One region of the Sporosarcina sp. FSL K6-3508 genome, then DNA from elsewhere that is predicted to be linked to it. Evidence: predicted binding sites of a transcription regulator. Region 1 holds the regulator's gene; each other region holds the start of a gene.
The links. Region 1 encodes LexA, which represses DNA repair genes until DNA is damaged. Its sites were predicted from a motif close to CGAACATATGTTCG; they were not measured.
Positions count from the first base shown of each region.

Region 2: the regulator LexA is predicted to act here: its motif matches at 2,020-2,033, upstream of MKX97_RS03010 (haloacid dehalogenase-like hydrolase).
Region 3: the regulator LexA is predicted to act here: its motif matches at 2,778-2,791, upstream of MKX97_RS13440 (DNA repair exonuclease).
Region 4: the regulator LexA is predicted to act here: its motif matches at 1,605-1,618, upstream of MKX97_RS08295 (UV damage repair protein UvrX).

Region 1 covers NZ_CP152016.1:1,316,942-1,321,160, reverse strand. Annotated here, with positions in the region: gene MKX97_RS06135 (DUF896 domain-containing protein) at 1-148, opposite strand, end outside; gene MKX97_RS06130 (recombinase family protein) at 215-868, opposite strand; gene MKX97_RS06125 (LysM peptidoglycan-binding domain-containing protein) at 861-1,178, opposite strand; gene lexA (transcriptional repressor LexA) at 1,376-1,996, shown strand; gene MKX97_RS06115 (aminotransferase class I/II-fold pyridoxal phosphate-dependent enzyme) at 2,044-3,303, opposite strand; gene hfq (RNA chaperone Hfq) at 3,399-3,623, opposite strand; gene miaA (tRNA (adenosine(37)-N6)-dimethylallyltransferase MiaA) at 3,664-4,219, opposite strand, start outside.
Region 2 covers NZ_CP152016.1:643,503-647,721, reverse strand. Annotated here, with positions in the region: gene MKX97_RS03015 (DUF302 domain-containing protein) at 1-231, opposite strand, end outside; gene MKX97_RS03010 (haloacid dehalogenase-like hydrolase) at 582-1,892, opposite strand; gene MKX97_RS03005 (DUF2188 domain-containing protein) at 2,144-2,386, opposite strand; gene MKX97_RS03000 (S9 family peptidase) at 2,702-4,219, opposite strand, start outside.
Region 3 covers NZ_CP152016.1:2,705,537-2,709,755, forward strand. Annotated here, with positions in the region: gene MKX97_RS13435 (AAA family ATPase) at 1-1,551, opposite strand, end outside; gene MKX97_RS13440 (DNA repair exonuclease) at 1,556-2,761, opposite strand; gene MKX97_RS13445 (ABC transporter permease) at 3,053-4,219, opposite strand, start outside.
Region 4 covers NZ_CP152016.1:1,707,948-1,712,166, forward strand. Annotated here, with positions in the region: gene MKX97_RS08280 (DUF2087 domain-containing protein) at 1-575, shown strand, start outside; gene MKX97_RS08285 (GIY-YIG nuclease family protein) at 596-952, shown strand; gene MKX97_RS08290 (pyridoxamine 5'-phosphate oxidase family protein) at 1,063-1,476, shown strand; gene MKX97_RS08295 (UV damage repair protein UvrX) at 1,635-2,888, shown strand; gene MKX97_RS08300 (cytochrome c biogenesis protein CcdA) at 3,515-4,219, shown strand, end outside.

The DNA of each region.
Region 1 (4,219 bases):
CAATTGTTTCACGCATGCTTGAACGGAAAGTTTCCAAGTATTCTTTACGCAATTGAGTTTGTTCTTTTGCCTCTTCAATAGATAACCCTGTAGTCTTGGATTTATTTGCCAACTCATTAATACGCTTAATCTTTTTTTCAGATAACATCTTTACACCCTCCAAAATTTCTTCATTTACTAAAATGTAAACAACCTGAAGGAAAAGTGCAAACGATTAGTGTTCCTGCTCTTGAAACTCTTTATATCTTCTATGGACAGTTGCTTTGCTAACCGAATGGCCAAGTCCGTTCAATACTCTCGAAATCTCATCGAATGTCATTCCTTTGTTGCGCAACGCGACAATTTCTTCAATAGGCAATTCGAGTCGTTCTCTTCCTGGGCCCCGGTCGATATTATGCAAGTTACGGGAAGGGTCGTAACCTCTTTGAACCGCTCTTTTCATTCCTCTTCGTATTTTGGCATTATGGAGTTTCCGTTGGTATTCTTCTACAATCGCTAAAATCTCCAGCAGCATCGTATCCATTTCATTTAACTCCAGTGCTCCATTTGTATGGTTTGAAATAACAGCTGTGTTCGATTTAGCAATGACATGCAGGATGGCCACCCTCGCATTGCCTCTTCCTAATCTTGTCTCATCTTGAATAAAGACAGCATCGATTGGTTCTGCTTGTATACGATCCAATAAATTCAACAGACCTTCACGGTCCATATCATAACCGCTCTGGCGATCAGTGAATATACCTACACATCCATAAAACATTTCTGCCGCCAATATTTCCAGCTCTTCCTGCTGTCTGACAATGGATTGTTCTTGACTCTCCTTTTCGGTACTGACCCGACAATAAATTACACACTTTTTTTTATTCATCCGCTTCCTCCCCCATCTCAGCCACACGATGTTCAGCTTGTGGGTTCATTTTAACAGGAAGGCGTAATAATTCACCCGAATTAATTTGATCAGTCTGCAATTCATTTAATGATTTAACTTGTTCAATCCAATGGTGCGCAGGTGTTCCATCTGAATAGTTGGTTGCAAGCCCCCATAATGTGTCCCCGTCATTGATGACAATTTCTAGATAATTATCTTCTTCAGACAGTTTGTCCAATTGATAAGCTGCAACACTAAGAAAAACGATTAATAGTACGATAAAGTAATAATTTTCTTTAAGAAATTTCATGATAAATCCCCCTAGTAGTCTACTTTTTAGAATGCACGTTCGGAATGCTTGTTCTCTATTATAAGAGAACGTACGATTGGCTGTCAAGCAGAATTCGAACCTTTGTTTGATTACTAATCGAACACATGTTATACTATATTCAAAATACTTGAGCTGTATCTCTATTTATTAGTAAACAATTTGAAGAGGTGAATAGATTGAAGAAAATATCTAAAAGACAAGAAGAAATATTAGCTTTTATTAAAGATGAAGTACGGCTAAAAGGATATCCGCCATCCGTGCGTGAAATCGGGGAAGCAGTAGGACTGGCATCTAGCTCCACTGTACATGGTCACTTATCTCGATTGGAAAACAAGGGGTTTATTCGCCGGGACCCTACTAAGCCGCGTGCAATAGAAGTCTTAGACCCGGAAGGACTAGACGAATTAAAGAGCGGCGTCATGCATGTTCCTTTGATCGGTAAAGTTACAGCAGGGACTCCGATTACAACTGTAGAAAATATTGAAGAATATTTTCCATTACCAGATACGTTCGGTTCTTCAGATGATGAGATCTTCATGTTGGAAATCGTCGGTGACAGTATGATCGAGGCAGGTATTTTGAATGGCGACCGTGTCATCGTCAGACAAACACATACAGCTTCCAATGGAGAAATCGTGGTGGCGATGACAGAGGAAGATGAAGCTACTGTAAAACGTTTTTTTAAAGAGAAAGATTACTTCCGCTTACAGCCTGAAAATTCTTCCATGGATCCTATTATCGTGAATCATGTGTCCATACTTGGTAAAGTCGTCGGTGTTTACCGAATGATCCATTAAAAAAAGTGTATCAAGAACCCCTATAGGTTCTTGATACACTTTTTTCTTTAGATTAATTTTCGCTCTAATAATTGCTCCATGGAAGTGAGTACAGCTGTTTTTACATGCTCATACGTTAAACCGCCTTGAATGTAAGCGGTGTAAGGAGGTCGAATCGGACCGTCAGCTGTCAGCTCAATACTGGAGCCTTGTATAAATGTGCCTGCAGCCATGATGACATCATCCGAATAGCCGGGCATATAAGATGGTTCAGGAGCATAGTGCGCATTGATCGGTGAGTTATCCTGGATCATCTGACAAAACTTGATCATTTGTTCTGCTGATGAGAAGTTGACAGATTGAATGAGATCAGTTCTCCGTTCACTATAATGCGGTGTAGTATCCATTCCAAACTGCTCGAAAAATGCAGCTGTAAACAAAGCTCCTTTAACGGCCTGGCTGACTACGTGCGGCGCTAAAAAGAAACCTTGATACATTTCCAACAGCGTATCCAATGAAGCCCCTGCTTCTGCCCCTAGTCCCGGTGATGTCATGCGATATGCACATTTTTCAACGAGTTCTTTCCTGCCTGCAATATAGCCGCCCGTTCTAGCTAGTCCGCCGCCTGGATTTTTTATTAGTGAACCCGCCATCAGATCCGCCCCTACTTCAGTCGGTTCCTGTTTCTCGACGAATTCACCGTAGCAGTTGTCTACAAATATCACGACGTCTTCTTTTATTTTGCGGATTTCCTTGATGATTTCTTCTATTTCATGTATACGGAAGGATGGATTGCTCGAATAGCCTTTTGAGCGCTGAATCGCAACCACTTTGGTTTTTGATGAAATTGCTTGTTTAGCCTTGACATAGTCAACAGCACCGCCTTCCAGCAAGTCAATATGCTGATAGGAAATTTGATAATCTTCCAGTGATCCAGTATCTTTTCCGTTTCCTGACACGATGGAATCCAACGTGTCATAAGGCTTACCCGTAATATAAATTAACTCATCGCCCGGACGCAGAATCCCGAATAAACTGATCGTGATCGCATGGGTCCCAGAGATGATTTGATTCCTGACCAGACAGTCTTCAGCGCCGAAGACATCTGAGTATACCTGTTCCAGTACGTCACGGCCGCTATCGTCATACCCATAGCCCGTTGATCCAGATAAATGAAAATCACTGACACGGTTTTGCTTGAAAGCCTGAAGAACCTTTCGTTGATTGTAGAACGCAATGTCTTCTACTTCCTTTACATACGGTGCAATCAACTGCTCTGCTTCTTGAGATTTCATGAGTAATTCATCATTAATTGGTGCTATTTGCATTTGTAGTACCTCTTTTCAATTTGTTCATCATCTAGTTTAACAGAAGGACTGCAGTTGACCTACTAAAGACCACAAAAAAACAGGCAAGCGCCTGTTTATTGTTCATCTTTTAAAATTACGGGTTTCGCAGGAGCAAATGTTGAAATTGCATGTTTGTAAATGAGCTGCTGCTTGCCTTCCGATTCAAGTAAGACCGTATAATTATCATAGGATTTAATAAGGCCTTTCAGTTGAAAACCGTTTAACAAAAAAATTGTAACGAATGTATTGTTCTTGCGTAATGCATTCAAAAACGTATCTTGCATATTTCCTTGTGCCATTCAATTGCCTCCCTGTCTCTGTTATCTAGTTATTCCATACTCACTTCTGAAAATCCTCTATTATTTTAGAGGTTCTTCTGAAAATTTCATCATTCGATTGATTCGCTTCGACCCATTGGATAGGTAATTTATTGCGGAAGTATGTCAATTGCCTTTTAGCATAGTTCCGAGTGTTTTTTTTGACGGCTTCAATCGCCTGTTCCTTCGTTAGCTGTCCATTAAAATGCGCGATCAACTCTTTATAACCGATCGCCTGAACCGCTTGTGTATCCCTGATTCCGCGCTCCCATAAAGCATGGACTTCCGCATACAATCCCGCCTCCACCATCAAGTCAACGCGTCGGTCAATCCGTTCGTATAACTGTTCTCGAGGTAAATCCAACCCGATCAGCAACTCACGGTACATTGGCTGATTTCCCTGTTGCTGTTCGTGCTCTTGCTTTGTTCGGCCAGTGACCTCCACTATTTCAAGCGCACGAATTAATCGTCGATGATTATTCGGATGGATACTTTCTGCACTTTTCGGATCCAACATTCGCAGCCTGGCATATAAATCATCTGACCCGGACGATTCCAATTCCTCTTCCAACCTTTGA
Region 2 (4,219 bases), 670 kb from region 1:
AGGCAACACATAGCCGACCAGAAGGTTTTCGGTCAGTACTCGTTTAGCTTCATGGGGATTACAAACTTCAAGAACAGTAAACGGAGTTTCAAAATCAGCACCCTTTTCTTTGAGTTTTTTGGTCAAATCAAAATTCCAAAGGACACCAAACTTCTCTTCCGACAAGCTATTTTCCAAAGCGCGGATCGCTTCATCTTTTCCTTTTGTCGTTTCAACCGTATAATCGAACATATTTTCCCAGCTCCTTTGCTTATCTTCTTTCATTTGTAGGATTCCCATTATGAAAGAATTAAAACGCTGTGATGATCTATGTGAAAGGGTGGGTTATGTAAAAGTTCAAATTGAACCAATCTGATGCCAGATCGACTTTTATTGAATCTGCTTTTTAAAAACAACTGTTCATTATTCATATTACCAATTGATTCAAATGCATACATTTTCTACATCAACAGAATAGAGGGCTTTATTTGTTGTCTAAAGAAAGGATGTAAAAAGCAGACAGAAGCCCCCAACCAGACGCTCGGTTAAAGGGCTCTTTCTTTTGTTCATCACTCAATTATCAGCATTGTGTGGTGCAGTACCTAATCCGCCAACAATTTTTCTTCATTTGACCCGAGCTTGATCGTGGATTCAGTCGGTATCCATAAGCCTGTATTCTCGTTTCTTCCTTGAAGAATAAATTTTGGGTTATTTTTTCCCATACGTTCTACAGCTATTTTCGAAAGTTTGCCAATATCGCCTGCTTTGACACGGTTAATGATTAAACCGAGTTTCACATCCTTAGCTGTCAGCATTTCATAATCTGTGTGGGTATCCCCCGCTGCAAATATTGGGCCGTAACCACCCCGCTCTTTGGAGATGAATTGTTCAATTATTTTTACCTTGCCTTCTCGAGCAGTAATCGGCCAATTGTCTTCATATTTTGCTTGAATAATCCCATCCTTCTTTTTTAATCTCATCCCAAACACATTTTCTTTCGGAAGATTGTATCCATACTTTGGATTGGTTGCAAATACCTCGACCACATCTTCCATCGAAGCTGAAATAACATAAACGTCAATCCCATTTTCAATAAATGTATGCATAAGATTTGATATTTCGGAACTCAGACGCAGTCCTGTCGAATAGGTGATCTCAACAATACCCGTTTTTCCTGACATGGACTCAGGACTTCTAAGTGTCACCGATCCCATTCCTGCTCCTAGACTATAATCATTTGAAGCCTCTGCAAGCTGCTGAATCTCTTCTGTCGACATGTTGACAAATAAATAAAGTACCCATGGATATCCGATTTCAATTCCGTATGTTTCCCCAATGGCTTCATAAAGAAAATACATTTTTGCTTTGAAATCTTTAAACTGATCAGTTGAACGAAGTGTTTCTAGCGACTCTTTCCCATTCATCCCTTCATAGTTGGAATAAAGATATTCATAATTGCGATTTAGATCCTCTGTGATCTCCTCGAGAGTGATCGCATCTCCTTGAAGGTTTTGAAGTTCGTCTGAAAAGGGCCCGTCCGGCACATTCATTTTAATCATTTCATAAAACTCTTCCGGTTTTAGTTTGAATGCCAAGTGATCGATTTGATAAAGAAAAAGGGCCTCCTGTGTATCGCTCATAATACTAGTATGGTCCCAATCAAAAACAGCATAAGGTTTTCGTTTAGGATTGTAACTTGGACTTCCGACACCGTGCTTATCAATCAGGTTTTGGACAGCTCTATACGTGTCAGGCGCCCATTTCCCCTTATCCAACACTTGAATACTCTGGTCATCACGTACTTGTGAAGTCGAGGCTGATTTTCCAATGTCAGCTGCACTTACAGGAATAGAAAAAAACAAGCAAATAACCATCACACTTAACAAAGCTTTGAATGTGATTTTGTTCTTCATATTGCCATTCCTCCTCTAAAAAGACAAAAGAAGCCTATTCAATAGCTGACTACTCGCTATTGAAACAGGCTCCTTTGCCAATTTATTATTTTATGTATATTAAGTTAGCACGAGTTGATTGAATAGTCAAACATTTAATTGAGAGAAAAATGAAACAGCCAATCATCCCAAAAGATAGTTGACTGTTCTTTACACCTCATTACGCCTAAGTGTTAGAGTATTTGATTTACCCTTCTTCACTGTATGATAGCCTATTTAAAATCCAGTTGCTCTTCAATCCGACCACGGTCGTTATGAATATAAACCATCGTTCCATCTTCTTCCGCCAGTTGTTTCGCTTCATCGATTGCCTCGTCTTGAGAATCCGTCGTGCAGATCGGCTCATCTTCCCCTTCGCGTTTCACTGCCCATTCATTGTCATGCGGCACGACATGATAGCGCGCATCTTTCGTTCCCGCTCGGTCTTCAAAGTACTCATTTTGCTCTCTGCTCATTCCAATGCCTCCTCAGTTTTTCATTCTATTTATTTACTACCCGGTTGTGGGAGGATAAAACGGATAGTTGCTTTGACGGGCTTTCGTACTAATCAAACGCAAGTAAAGCCGAGTAATCAATGCAAATAAATACCAATAAGCTCTCCGTCTTCATATTCCACCTTCACATGATACCCGCCTATTTCATAATCGAAATATCCCCCATATCATAATTCGTGCCGGCTATTGCTTCTTTGCAAACAGAGTGCCCTCTAACCAATTACTCGGTTAGAGGGCACTCTTCTTTATTATTGCGTCTCGCGCAAGTACGCAATATCACTTCAAATGCTTATCCAAAAACTCAATCATCGCATGATAAAATTCAATACGGTTTTCTTCATTCTGGAATCCGTGTCCTTCATTGTCCTTTAACATGTATTCGACATCGATGCCTCTTTTCTTCAAAGCCTCCACGATTTGATCGGATTCTGCCTTGTTAACCCGAGGGTCGTTTGCACCTTGGGCAACAAACAGAGGCGTTTTGATTTTATCGGCGTGGAATACAGGAGAGACGGCTTCCAGTAATTTTTTATCTTCTTCAGGGTGGCCAACTCGGTTGTAAAGATTATTTCTCATCGTTTCCCAGTACGGTGGGATCGTATCGAGCAGTGTAAATAAATTGGAGACTCCGACATAGTCCACGGCTGCTGCGTATAAATCAGGAGTGAACGTAATGCCCGCCAGTGTAGCATAGCCTCCGAACGATGCTCCGTAAATACCAATTCGGTCAGGATCCGCAATGCCTTGATCGATAGCCCATTGAACACCGTCTGTTATGTCATCCTGGATTTTTAATCCCCATTGTTTATTGCCTGCATCCATGAATTCCTTTCCGTATCCCGTGGAAGACCGGAAGTTTACTTGGAGAACTGCATATCCACGATTGGCAAGCAGTTGTACTTCCGGATTATAGCCCCACATATCACGTGCCCAAGGGCCGCCATGTGGATTGACGATTAATGGCAATTGCTCCGCTTTCTTATTCTTCGGCAACGTTAAATAACCATGAATCGTTAGGCCATCCCGGCTCTTATACGAAATCGGATGCATATCCGCCAGCGAATCCCGATCGATCCATGGTGCCAGCTCCGTCAATTTTGTCAGTTCTTTCGTTTCTGCGTCGTAGTAATAATAGGTTCCATATTCTTTATCACCCGACACAGCTACAATAAACTTGCTCATTTCTTTATTGTAATCTTCGATCGATAACTGACTTTCGTCGACGTTCAGTTTCTCTTTTAAATCATTGAAGGTATTTTCCAATTCCTTATCAAAGAACTCGTAGTGAATTTTATCTGTCATATAGACGCTTGCCAAAATGGCGTCTTTCCCTGGATCATACACCGCTCCTAAAATATCGACCTGCGGGTTGAAATGGATGACTTTTTCGTTTGCCTTCAAGTCAAGAACGACCAATTCAGTTTTATCACGATCCTTATTGGACAATGCATAAATCGATTGGTTATCTTTCGAAAAAGCAATCGGTGAAATCATATCCCCTTTTTCCGTCTGGACAAGTGGTTTAAATTCATCCTTCTCCGTTTCACGATACAGTACCGTACTATCAACCCCGTCTGATTCGAGCGCGATTCGGATCTTGCCGTCATGGTCTGCAAGCCAACCGGCAATGTTGCCCGGATTTTTCGCTACATGCTCCAGATCACCAGTTTTAATATTTAGCCGGTACACATCAAAGACCGTCGGATTTTCTTTATTCATACCGATAAGGATTTCATCTTTGACACCTGTCAAATTACTGATCATTTCTACACGGACACCGGGATATGGAGTTAA
Region 3 (4,219 bases), 1.4 Mb from region 1:
CTCAGCGGCCAATGATTCATGTTCTTGAATAAAAGTTCGTTGGTCTTCCAATGTAGCTGGTTGCTTTTTCCTTAGAAACATTCCGACAATTAAACTGATCACGCCTAAAATCGCGATGAACCACTGCTGTTGCCATATACCATATACTCCAATAATGAGACCAATGACGAGTAAGAATAATGGAACCAGGCGCTCCGATGATTGCTGATGATTCGCTACAGACAGCATAAGTTTCGCTTCTGAAAGTTGCCGTTTCAACTCAGGCCATTTCGCCAGCTTCTTCATTTCCTGTTCTGTGATAGCTTGGCGTTCAAGCTGTTCTTTCCGCTGCTCTGCTTCCTGGCGCTCACTTTCCGCTTCTGCAAGCATACGATTCAGTGTTGTCAATTGTTGCTCCGCCTCAGCCTGTTCCTGCACTAGCGGTTCTAATTGACGCTCTCTCTGAATTGAAATATCCATCTGTTCGATAGCTAATAACTGAGCCTCTGTCAGAGCAAGACGATGTGTCAGCTGTTGTTTTTTCGTCGCGAGCAATCGGATTTCCTGTTCAGCAGAGAGCGTGTCCGTTCGCAAGCGATGCCATTCTGCTTCTTGAGCCACCCAACGTTCCAACTGCTGCCGTTCACTTTCTGGTCGCAACCCGACTAGTTCAGTTTGCCATTGTTGCTGTTCTTTTTCTAAACGAGCCTTTTTTATTTCCAATTCCGTCTGTTTGCTGGCTAGCTCTTCATACCTTCGAATACCGTCTGCCGGGAAGTCCCCGCTTGGATACTCGGCCAATTGCTCTAAAAGTTGTTGCTGTCGTTGTTGCAGCGGGACGATCTGCATCGCGGTCATCTGTTCATCCGCTTGTACATGCAGCTGCTGTTCTTCCAGTCGCAAGGCTTTCACTTGCTCTGTCAATTGGTGTTGCCGTTGCGTTAACGGTTCGTAGGCTGCAAGTTTCTGCTGTTCGTTTTGGATTGCGTGTTCAAGTTCTTTTATTTCCGCTAGTTTTTGATTCATTAGCGGCAGTTTTCCGGACTTCTTAAATAAGCCGGCTGTTTCTTTTTCTAATTTCTTTTCCAATTTCCACAGCGTGTCGAGACCTGTAGTGCCAGATGCCAGCAAGGTGCGGCTCAGTTCATCTTCGTCCATCTTGTCGAGACCTTGCAGCTGAAACAGCGAGAACGAGAAGATCGCTTCAAACGCCTGGCGGTCATAGCCTCTCAATAAATATTTCAGCTCTTCTTCCCCTGCCGTCCGTCCATCTTCAAACTGTATTCTGACGTCACCCGAGGACTTACCTCGCACTCGTTCAATCATCCAATTGCCAAATTCTGCGTCCGTTACATAAAGACAACCGCCATACTTTCCGCCTGTTTTCGGTTCATAGCGAAGTTCTTGCTGATTCTTTTGCGGGAATCCGAATAAAATATGAAGAATCGCTTGCTGAATCGTCGTCTTGCCCGCTTCATTCGGACCATATAGAAGATTCATGCCATTAGAAAATTTGATTTCTACATTCTCATGCTGACCAAACCCATATAGGACGATCTTTCGAATATTCATTTGATCACCCTTCCTTCAGCAATTCATTTGCCAATAAAGCAGCCGCTTGCTGTTTCAATTGTTCTATATCATGTGGTTCCAAACGTTCCAAATAACGCCCTGCCCGATGACTGTATACATCTTTCACAAGATTGTTCCAGTCGTCCTGCTCCCATTTTTCTATTGTTTGTTCTATAGGTTCCAGCAAAGCTTTCGGCAACTCCCTATTCGTAACCAAGGGCCATTCAATTGATGAAATCCACACAAACGGCTCCATACCGCTATATTGTTCCCTTAATACATCCAGCCATTCCGATTCAGTAGATGCCCCCTGCAGATCATCACTCAGTCCCTCGACGTGCTCCATCACCAGTTCCACTACCACACTTCCTGACTCGGCAACCAGCCCGTCGATCGCTTCCTGACACTTCGTCAACCAAGCATCCGCAAATTCAATCCCTTCACACGAAATAGTCAATTCAGTAAAGACAATATCCGAAGTCTCAACAAACTTCAAAGATGCTTTTTCACTGGATAACGAAATATCGTAAAATCCTTTTATTCCTTGTTCTTTCCGATGCCGTCCCTGCAAATTTCCGGGATAAACGATGGGAGGATATTCCACTAACTGCTGACGCTTATGGATATGTCCCAGCGCCCAATAGTGATAGTTCTTTTCCTGCAATTCACGGATAGTGAACGGTGCATACACAGCATGCGCGGAATCTCCCGCCACACTGCCATGCAGCAAACCAATATGAATACCTTCACCGTGCGCACTAGGATATTTCTCGATCATCGGTTCTCTCACATGCCGCTGAGGATAACTAAAGCCGTGCAAGAACACATCTTTCCCCTTTACAGTCATCTGCTTCTGTTCTACTTCTTCTGAAAATACCTGCACATTAGCCGGCAATGAGACTCTTGTCCAATTACCTGCCAAATGATCATGGTTTCCATACGTCATGAATACAGGAATCCCAACATCAAAAAGCCGTTGCATTCCTTGCTGAAAACGAATTTGCGCACGTAAGCTTCGGTCTTCTCCATCATATACATCGCCGACGATTAAGATAAAGTCTGGCTGTTCTTTCACTGCATAATCTATAAAGCGATCAAATGCCGTGAACGTCGATTGTTGCAATCTAAGCAATTGCCCGGCGGCGGCCATGCCTTTAAAGGGGCTGTCCAAGTGCAGATCAGCTGTATGTAAAAATCGGATCGTCTCCATAAATGCACCTCTCCCACGAATACTCGTTCTCTATTTTACCATAAGCCATCTCCAACTGAAAAGAGCATGAAAAACAAGGACTGCCCCGAAAGTCATTTAAAAATGATTTCTTCTTCGGAACAGCCCTTGTTCTTTTTATTGTATCATGCGTTTGCCTGTGATCATTAACTGCCTGTACTAGATCATAACAGTATCACTAGCGCTCATAACGCAGTTTCTCTCTCTTAGATGGCAAAGCCTTTATCAAAACCGTATCTCTTTCGTCAAAAACCATTGACATCTAAGAGTATATTATTCTTTCCCTAATTGAATTGCTTTTTTCAAGTCTTTCAATGAGCGCGATGGACCGTACATCAACACCCCGCCACGATAGACCTTCGCTCCAAACCAGCCGAGCACGATAATCGTCGCAACCATAATGGCAATCGAAAGCAAGGGTTCCCATAACGGCAAATCCAACATACCGACACGCAAGAACATAACGAGCGGTGTGAAGAATGGAATGAACGAAGCAATCTTCAAATAGCCTAGCTCAGGATTCCCAAGACCTGTTGCCGCAATGATGAATGCCGCTACCACGAGCAATGACATTGGCATGATCATTTGCTGGACATCCTCTGTACGGCTGACAAGCGAACCAAGCAACGCTGCCAGTGTGGCATATAAAAAGTACCCCAACAAGAAGAAAATCACCGCATAGACTAACGTGCTGACTTGTAAATTTTCTAGACTGAAGAATGCGGAAAGTTCATTTTCTTCTCCCATCGAAGAAAGTTTGTACGCAATGAATCCCGCCAATCCATAAACCACAATCTGAACAATCCCTAATGATCCGATACCCAGCACTTTCGCAAACATATGCTTAACCGGCGATACACTCGATATCAAGATTTCCATTACACGCGAAGACTTCTCCGTCGCCACTTCTGTAGCAATCATGGAAGAGTAAATAATGACCGCAAAATAAATGACGAACATCAGCACATAAACTAGCACTCGCGCCTGATTCAGTTCATCCTCTGACTTAGCTGAATCAGAAATATTTTGTTTTTCAAATTGAATCGGCGCAAACAAAGTAGCTACTTGTTCACCGGACAGCGATAATTGCTCTGCTTTTACTTCCGTCTGAATCGACTGCAATGCATCTTGTAAGGCAGAAGGCAAATAGTTATCCACCAAGCTTGCTGTCGTATACGTTGCTTGAATGGTCTGCGTTGCGTCCAAATCCAATTCAATGAATGCTTCGATGTCTTCCTCTTTCACTTGTTTTAACAACTGTTCTTTCGGTTCATCCGCAAGCTCGACTTTAATCTCTTCATCACTTTGCTTGAGCTGTTGTTGCAAACGCTCAGCCAACATACCGCTTTGATCTAAAACAAGTACTTTATCTTCTTTGCTGTCTCCTATCAATTTACCCGCCTTATCAATAATACTCGGCAAATTCGCAAAAAGGAAAAT
Region 4 (4,219 bases), 390 kb from region 1:
CTCACGGATCGGTATTTGATTATTTGATCGGTTTGGATAAGAAATTGACTGGTCTTACAAGTCATCAAAGCCAGCTTCTTCATCTCTTTTATCAAGGCAGGAATGATAAAGACGTACAGCAGACGTTAGGGATCGGCAGTACGTCTACTGTACGGCATCATCGCTTTGTCTTGAAAGAGAAGGAACGTCAAGCGAAGACGTTTTTAGCGATGATGGAATTACTGAAAGAAAAGGACGAATATGCACCAGCTTTCATACCGCCTCATACGACGGCTAAAATGGTCGATGACCGATACGCTGTGACGGAAAAAGAAAAACAGGAGACCATTAAGAAGTTTTTCCCTGATGGAACGACAGGACGGTTAGAGAAATTCCCGCCAAAAGAAAAACAGCGCCTAATTGTTCTGCGGGAGCTTACGAAGCGATTTGACAATGAAGTCACTTACAGTGAACAGGAAACAAATTGTATTTTAGAAGAAGTTTATGAAGATTATGTGCTGATCAGAAGGTATTTAATCGAGTATGGATTACTGGACCGTACGTCAGATGGGAGTCAATATTGGCTGAAATCATAATGAGGAAGCAGGAGATGCAAATGGATCGAAAAAAAGAATTGAAACAGTTATATAAAGAGACGAAGATCGAGGCAGGTGTATATCAAATTAAAAACACCGTAAATCAAAAATTGTTTATTGGCAGTACACCGAATTTCAAAACATTAAATGGGGTGAAATTCAGTCTGAATACAGGTGTGTATATGAATAAAGCGCTGCAAGAAGAGTGGAACACATTTGGAAAAGAAGCGTTTCAAATAGACATCCTGGAAACCCTTAAAAAGAAGGAAGGTCCATTTTACAATGCAAAAGAAGCGCTGATGGAACTGGAGGATAAGTGGTTGGGCTGTCTTCAGCCTTATGATGAGCAAGGATATAATGTCAAGAAGCCTTCTTGATCTTGGAATTCGTGGTTTGTCCGGTCACTCGAATGGATTGCTTCTCTCTCAAAGTTTAGAAAATGATCATTTGGGAAGAGTAGAAGTAATCGTGAAAGGAGCGATCGTTGATGAATGCGATGGATACAGTGAAGAAAATTTTAGATGAAAGTTTTATTGGTACGATGGCGACGGTTGATAATAATAAGCCGTATAGTCGGTATATGACGTTTGTGAATGATGGCTTGTCGCTCTACACACCTACGAGCAACCAGACGGATAAGGTGGAGGATCTAGAAGATAATCCGTATACCCATATTCTAATCGGTTATGAGGGAGAGGGATTTGGTGATGCGTATGTCGAATACGCAGGGCGTGTATCCATTTCTTCAGATGAACAGATCAAGAAGAAAATTTGGAATAATCAAATAAAAAAATGGTTTGATGGTCCCGAGGATCCGAAATTGGTGATTTTGAAAATTGAACCTGAAGCCATTCGTCTAATGAATAAATCCGGAGAACCGCCACAGGATATTTCTCTTTAAATAAGGACAAAAACAGCCTATTGTTTGGCTGTTTTTTTGTTCAAAAAACCTACTACGCCCAATTTTATGTCATTTATCCGCCAACTCCCATTGATTGAACTCTGTGTGGGTGGGTAATATAGGGGTGAGGAACATTCGTTCTTATGGAGGTGAAGGTCATGACAGAGCACTTGCCACACAGACAGATCGCTTGTTTAGATATGCGCAGCTTCTACGCCAGCTGTGCTGCTGCAATGGAAGGGTTGGATGTGATGAAGGTGCCAATTGCGATTATCGGCGATATTGAGCGTAAAGGCGGGGTTGTCCTTGCTGCGTCTCCGCCGCTCAAAAAGCAGTTCGGCATCAAGACAGGTATGCGGCTATATGAGATTCCAAACGATGCAAGTATTCATTTGATTGAGCCGAAAATGCAATTTTTTATTGATGTTTCGATGGAACTGACGAAGTTATTGAATCGCTATGTTCCGAAAGAAGCAATCCATGTATACAGCATTGATGAAAGTTTCGTCGATTTCACAGGGACAGAAAAGTTATGGGGCCCCTTGGATGACATCATCTATCGGATACAGGATGAGTTGTATCGGCAGTTTCAACTTCATTCCGCTTGCGGGGTTGGTCCGAATATGCTGTTAGCTAAGCTGGCGCTTGATTTGGAGGCGAAGAAAACAGGTGTGGCATACTGGACATACGAAGATGTGCCGAAGAAGCTTTGGCCAGTATCACCTCTTCGGAATATGTGGGGAATCGGCAGAAGAATGGAACGCACATTGGAAGACATGGGGATTTATTCTGTGGGCGACCTGGCAAGAACACCGCTTGAGCGTCTGGAAAAGAAATTTGGCGTCATGGGAAACCAGTTATATTACCATGCGCACGGAATTGATTATTCAACGCTCGGATCGGTTTTGATCAAAGGACAAATCAGTTACGGCAAAGGTCAGACCTTGCTGCGAGATTACATAAAGATGAATGAGATTTTAACCGTTCTCCTGGAGATGTGTGAGGACACTGCTATGCGCGCACGATTGGCAGGCAAGAAAGGTCGCACTGTGCAACTGTCATTCGGCTATTCCAAACATGCCTTAGGTGGCGGATTTCAACGCAGAAAAACGCTGGCGGAAGCAACGAATGAAACCTTGGTCATCTACCACACATGTGTAGAACTGCTTGAGACTTACCACGATGGCCGACCCGTCCGCCACATTTCCGTCACCCTTACCAATTTAGAAACTGAACACGGCATCCAGCTCGACTTGTTCAAACCAACCAACTGGAAACAACAGCGGATCGGTCATGTAATGGATGAACTCCGCCTAAAATACGGCTCCACAGCCATACTCCGCGCCGTCTCCATCACTTCCGGCGGGACTGCTTACAGGCGAAACAAGCTAATTGGCGGGCATTATAAATAAAAGCGGAAGACGCCGTTTAGCCTCGACAGGCGTTGGAAGACGAGCAATAAAGGCGTTTTTTGCCTTTACTGCTTGTCTGAAACGTCCCGAGAGGCTGGCGTCTGCAGCTGGATATAAATAAAAACGGAAGACGCCGTTTAGCCTCGACAGGCGTTGGAAGACGAGCAATAAAGGCGTTTTTTGCCTTTACTGCTTGTCTGAAACGTCCCGAGAGGCTGGCGTCTGCAGCTGGATATAAATAAAAGCGGAAGACGCCGTTTAGCCTCGACAGGCGTTGGAAGGAAAGCAATAAAGGCGTTTTTTGCCTTTACTGCTTGTCTGAAACGTTCCGAGAGGCTGGCGTCTGCAGCTGGATAGAAGTTAAAAGCGGAAGACGCTGTCGAGCCTCGACCGGCGTTAGGAACTCACCCGAAATTGCTTGAGCAAAAAGGATGGTACTATACAATTCACAATGTATGAACTTCAGAACAGCATACAGGAGAATGGCTGAGAGGTTGTCAAAAAGATTTCACAAACAAATGGGGCGTAATCTATACGCGGTTTTGTTACGATAGGGTGGGAGAGTTGGCGGGATAAAATATGTCTGCCGTCTATCTACTATTGCTTAGCGTGAAGGAGGAAATAGTTTGGGAACGGATGTGAATATATTTTTTGCGTTCGGAGCGGGTTTTCTAAGTTTCATTTCTCCGTGCGTCTTGCCGTTATACCCAGCCTTTATATCGTACATCACCGGAATGTCGTTGGATGATCTGGGAGATAAGTCAAAAGGTATGAACCGTACCGGTATTTTACATACGTTATTCTTTTTACTCGGATTTTCCGTTGTGTTTGTCTTTCTGGGATTCAGTACATCGTTTATCGGAGCAATATTTTTACAGTATCAAGATTTAATCCGTCAAATTGGTGCGATCTTCATTGTCCTTTTTGGTTTGATGACCATTGGATTATTCAAACCTGAATTTCTGATGAAGGAGAAAAAGCTGCAATTCAAGAATCGGCCGGCCGGTTATCTCGGCACTGCTTTAATCGGGTTAGCGTTTTCCGCTGGCTGGCAGCCTTGTATGGGGCCAATAATTGGAGCGATCATTTATTTGGCGGCTACAAATCCGGCTTCTAGTATGTTGTATATGATGTTGTATGTTCTTGGCTTTGCGATTCCGTTTTTCTTCTTGTCTTTCTTCATCACAAGAATTGGTTGGATTCGAAAGCACAGCATGAAAATTACCAAAGCGGGCGGATATCTCATGATTGCATTTGGGATTTTGCTGTTCTTTAATGGAATGGTGTACCTGACTAGTTTGCTCAGCCCGATCTTTGGTGATTTCCAAGGT